2 regions of the Endozoicomonas sp. 8E genome follow, and region 1 is predicted to be linked to the other one. Evidence: predicted binding sites of a transcription regulator. Region 1 holds the regulator's gene; the other holds the start of a gene.

What was found. The regulator PhoB, encoded in region 1, activates phosphate uptake and scavenging genes when phosphate is short. The targets are predictions, from matches to a motif close to TGTCATANNNNTGTCANA.
Region 2: a site for PhoB is predicted at 1,037-1,054, ahead of P6910_RS23135 (UTRA domain-containing protein). Genes of this name have one in related genera too.

Annotation. Positions count from the first base shown of each region.
Region 1 covers NZ_CP120717.1:7,071,353-7,073,558, forward strand. The annotation lists gene phoR (phosphate regulon sensor histidine kinase PhoR) at 1-679, opposite strand, end outside; gene phoB (phosphate regulon transcriptional regulator PhoB) at 724-1,413, opposite strand; gene ubiA (4-hydroxybenzoate octaprenyltransferase) at 1,754-2,206, opposite strand, start outside.
Region 2 covers NZ_CP120717.1:6,557,601-6,559,806, reverse strand. The annotation lists gene P6910_RS23140 (phosphonatase-like hydrolase) at 1-154, opposite strand, end outside; gene P6910_RS23135 (UTRA domain-containing protein) at 250-975, opposite strand; gene phnW (2-aminoethylphosphonate--pyruvate transaminase) at 1,260-2,206, shown strand, end outside.

The DNA of each region.
Region 1 (2,206 bases):
CAGACACAACCGTCAGTGGTGTTCTCAGTTCATGAGATACATTGGCAACAAAATCTTTTCTCATGACTTCCAGCTGATTCAAACGCGTGACATCTCTGACGGTCATGAGACGATTGCCTTTGCCATAAACCGTTACATTAAATTGCAGTTGATGGTCCGGGTTGATTGGAGAGGGGATCTCAAGGGCTTTTTGATAACCACCCTGCTCAAAGTAGTCAGCAAACCTTGGATCACGTAGCAGGTTGGTAATCAACTGCCCCTGATCGTCAGGCGTCTTAAACCCCATCAACATTCCAGCGGCAGGATTCCACCATTCCAGGTTGCTCTGATTATCTATCATCACAACACCGTCGTTCAGCGCAGCGGTTGATTCCTGAACGCGTTCAATCACTCCGGCCAGCTTTTGCCGGGAACGACTGTGTTGTTTCTGCAATCGATAGATGCCATCAAAAATTTCACCCCAGAACCCTTTGCTCTCCGGGGGCTCTTTGCTTCTGGCCCTGGGGTCATTCAGCCAGTCCAGCAGCTTGAAGAGTTGACGGAAGCTCCAGACAAAATAACCTCCCATAACCACACAGAGCCCTAAAAAAGGCTCTCCAAACAACCAGCCCAGGGAAAACCCGACAATCAGGTAAGCGATCAGGCGGCTCAGCAAATGAGTTTTTGAAATTGTTGTCATATTACTCCCGGCCAGATGACTGCTGAGCGCTGAGCATAAAAGTTTTACACCCTCGTTGAGAAACGATATCCAGTACCACGAACCGTTTGCACAAAGGCTTCATAGTTATCACCTAAGGCTTTACGCAAGCGTCGAATGTGTACATCAACGGTTCGCTCTTCCACATAAACGTTGCCACCCCAGACCTGATCCAGCAACTGCCCACGGGTATAGGCGCGCTCCTGGTGCGTCAGGAAAAACTGCAGCAAACGGTACTCGGTAGGTCCTATTTCAGCAGGTGAGCCATCGATGGAGACTCTGTGACTGACAGGGTCCAGTTCCAACCCGTTGATGACAATGGGCGACTGGTTATCAAAGCCACCTGTACGACGAAGAACCGCTTTTAAACGGGCAGCCAGCTCACGGGGAGAAAAAGGCTTGGTGATATAGTCATCGGCACCGGTTTCAAGCCCCTGGATTTTGTGGTCTTCTTCACCTTTGGCCGTCAACATAACGATGGGTATTTCAGACGTCAGCTCACTGCGCTTCAGACGGCGGGCCAGCTCAATTCCGGAGACATCTGGTAACATCCAGTCCAGCAAGATCAGATCGGGTTTGTTATCCACAATCAGAGAGTGCGCTTCCTTGGCATCTGCTGCCTCAAGACAGTCATAACCTGCCATTTCCAGAGCAACGGTCACCATTTCGCGAATCGGTGCTTCGTCATCTACGATCAGAATGGTCTTTCCTGGCATTAATCTCTACCTGTTATCTTATCTGTCGATTCGATTTCGGCGGTGACGTTCTGGCGTCTATCAGCTACAGCTCATTGGGGCTTACCGGGAGGGTAATATTTCGGGCAACACCCTTCCGATCGCTCAGGGCTGTTTCTCACTACTTTGATCAACCGCACTATACACCGGACATTACACCTTTGAAATGTTACAGGCAGATGACACACTCCAGGCTGATATCACGGCTTAAAAATAAAAAGATCCCTCAGGGTCTGCAGGATAAGGCTTTTCGCCATTTGTCCCGGCAGCCGCCATAAGTAGCAATACTTACCAAACTTCAAGCCAGATTGAAGTTTGAAGATCAAAGATAACTCAACACGAGACCCGCAAATACAATGGCTCCGACCCAGTGGTTATTAAGAAATGCCCTGAAGCAGGCGTCACGCTCACGACGATGGGTTAACCATTGCTGATAAACGAAAAGGGCTGCAACAGCCAACAGTGAAAGATAATAGAGAGCACCTGACTCCAGTTGATGGCCTACCATGGCCAGTGTCATCAGGGTAAGTACCTGCAGGCAACCTACGATCAGGTTATCCATCTCCCCAAATAGAATGGCTGTGGACTTGATCCCCACTTTCAGATCATCGTCACGGTCCACCATGGCGTATTGAGTATCGTAAGCCACCGTCCAGAAGAGATTGGCCAGAAACATCAGCCAGGCGATGTTTCCCAAGGCGCCACTCTGAGCCGCAAAAGCCATGGGGATCGACCAGCCAAAAGCAGCCCCCAAAACCACCTGGGGCAGATGAGT
Region 2 (2,206 bases), 510 kb from region 1:
GTTTCTCTTTGCCTGCACCATGCTCAAGGACTTCATCGAGAGTGAAGTCGTAGCCTGCGTCGACAAGACTTTTATGAACGGTTTTGTAAACGACGTTGTCTTCATTGACCGTGGTACCAGCCATATCAAAAACTGCGAGTTGAATTTTGCTCATTGTGACCTCTTTTCATTTGTCAGATCTGGAAGTTAAAGGGTTATGGACGTTTAGTTAGAAAATAGCTCCTAGGCACCAGCAGGTATTAATGGCTCTCAAGTCATTGGGGTAATAGTGGTATTAGCAGCAATAACCACGGCATCCTGTCGCCAATATTCAAAGTCACAGTCAATCAAGACATCCGATTGATCGAAGTTAATACGCTCAACCAGCAAACCGGAACTGCCCGTGGTGACCTTGAGGTGTGAAGAAGCCTCGGCATTCAGGCCTACCGGGTACAACCTGAAACTGACCCGGGCATACCGGCGGTTGTAGTGCTCCTGATAAACATCGGACAGTGATTGAGACAAGTCGTGTTTAAGCAGATCCGGGAAGTAGGCCGGGTTCATGTAATGTTCAACGTACAGGACATTTCGCCCATCCACTGAACGAAGGCGTTGCAGCCGATACACCGGGGTCAGAGCTGGAATCTGAAGTAGCTTTTGAACCCCGGGCGGTGCTGGCACCAGGTCGGCATTGATCACCTTGGTACCAGGCACTCTACCCTGGCGGGTGACGATAGTATGAAAGTTAGCATTCACCGTCGGATCGAAGGTCACTCTTTGCGGAGAAACAAACCAGCCTCTGCGATCTTCGCGATAGACCAGCCCGTCGGCTTCCAGTGAGGACAATGACTCTCTGAGAGTAATGCGGGTGGTGCCGAATTTTTCACTCAGCAATCGTTCCGAGGGCAGTTTGCTCCCCGGTTTTAATTCACCACTTTCTATCTGTTCATTCAGGACAGCGCGGATGATTTGATACTGATTTTTTCCCTGTCCCATAAATACTATTCTCTAAGGGTCAATAGATTCTCAACTGGTATATACCATGCTAAACCGTTTTTATGACAATTAAATGAACGCTTTTATGACAATTAAATATTTGCTTCATCAGGCGTTCTGGCTTCCTTTATCTGAGGTCTCCCGACTGTGATGAATGTGAAATTTTTATGAAGAATGGCCGTTGGCTATTTACAGAAAAAGGTGTCCCCGTCATGATTAATGTAAATTGGTATATACCAGATAATTAAAAATATCTGTTTCTATAAGGTTTCTCGTTTAAAGCCATGTCTACAAAAGAAGTACCCACTGTGAAAGAAAAGAGCCTGGAAAATCCCTATCTCCTGTTGACCCCGGGACCTCTCTCAACCTCTGCCAGTGTCCGCGAAGCGATGCTGCGTGACTGGTGTACCTGGGATGATGATTACAACCTTGGCGTGGTTGAAGAGATCCGCAGTCAGCTCATTAAACTGGCTTCGGACACTGAGGATTACACCGCCGTTCTCATGCAGGGTAGTGGTACTGCTTCGGTAGAAGCTACGATTGGGTCGGTTATCCCTGATGAAGGTAAATTACTAGTCATCAACAATGGGGCTTACGGTGCCCGTATTGCCCAGATAGCCGAGTATCTGAATATTCCCCACAGCATTTTGAATTGTGGTGAGATTAATCCGCCGACGCCGGGGGAAATCGATCAGATACTCTGTGAAGATAAAGCCATCACTCATGTCGCCATTGTTCATTGTGAAACCACAACAGGCATGCTAAATCCTATTGAAGTTCTAGCACCCGTGGTGAAGAAATACGACTGTATTCTTATAGTTGATGCCATGAGCAGCTTCGGCGGTGTCCCGATTGACCTTGCCGGGCTGGGCATTGATTTTCTGATCAGCTCTGCCAACAAATGTATTCAGGGCGTACCCGGTTTTGGCTTTGTCATAGCACGTCGCACTTTTTTGTCCCAATGCAAGGGGCTGGCCCGCTCTCTGTCTCTGGACCTCTATGATCAGTGGCAATGTATGGAGAAGAATCACGGTAAGTGGCGTTTTACCTCTCCTACCCACACCGTAAGGGCTTTCCATCAAGCCCTGGCTGAGTTAAATGAAGAGGGGGGCATTGCTGCCCGCCACAAGCGTTACTTCAGCAATCAGCGTTTGCTCGTCCAGGGTATGAATGAGCTGGGCTTCCAGTGTCTGTTAGACAGTGAACTGCACTCTCCGTTTATTACTTCTTT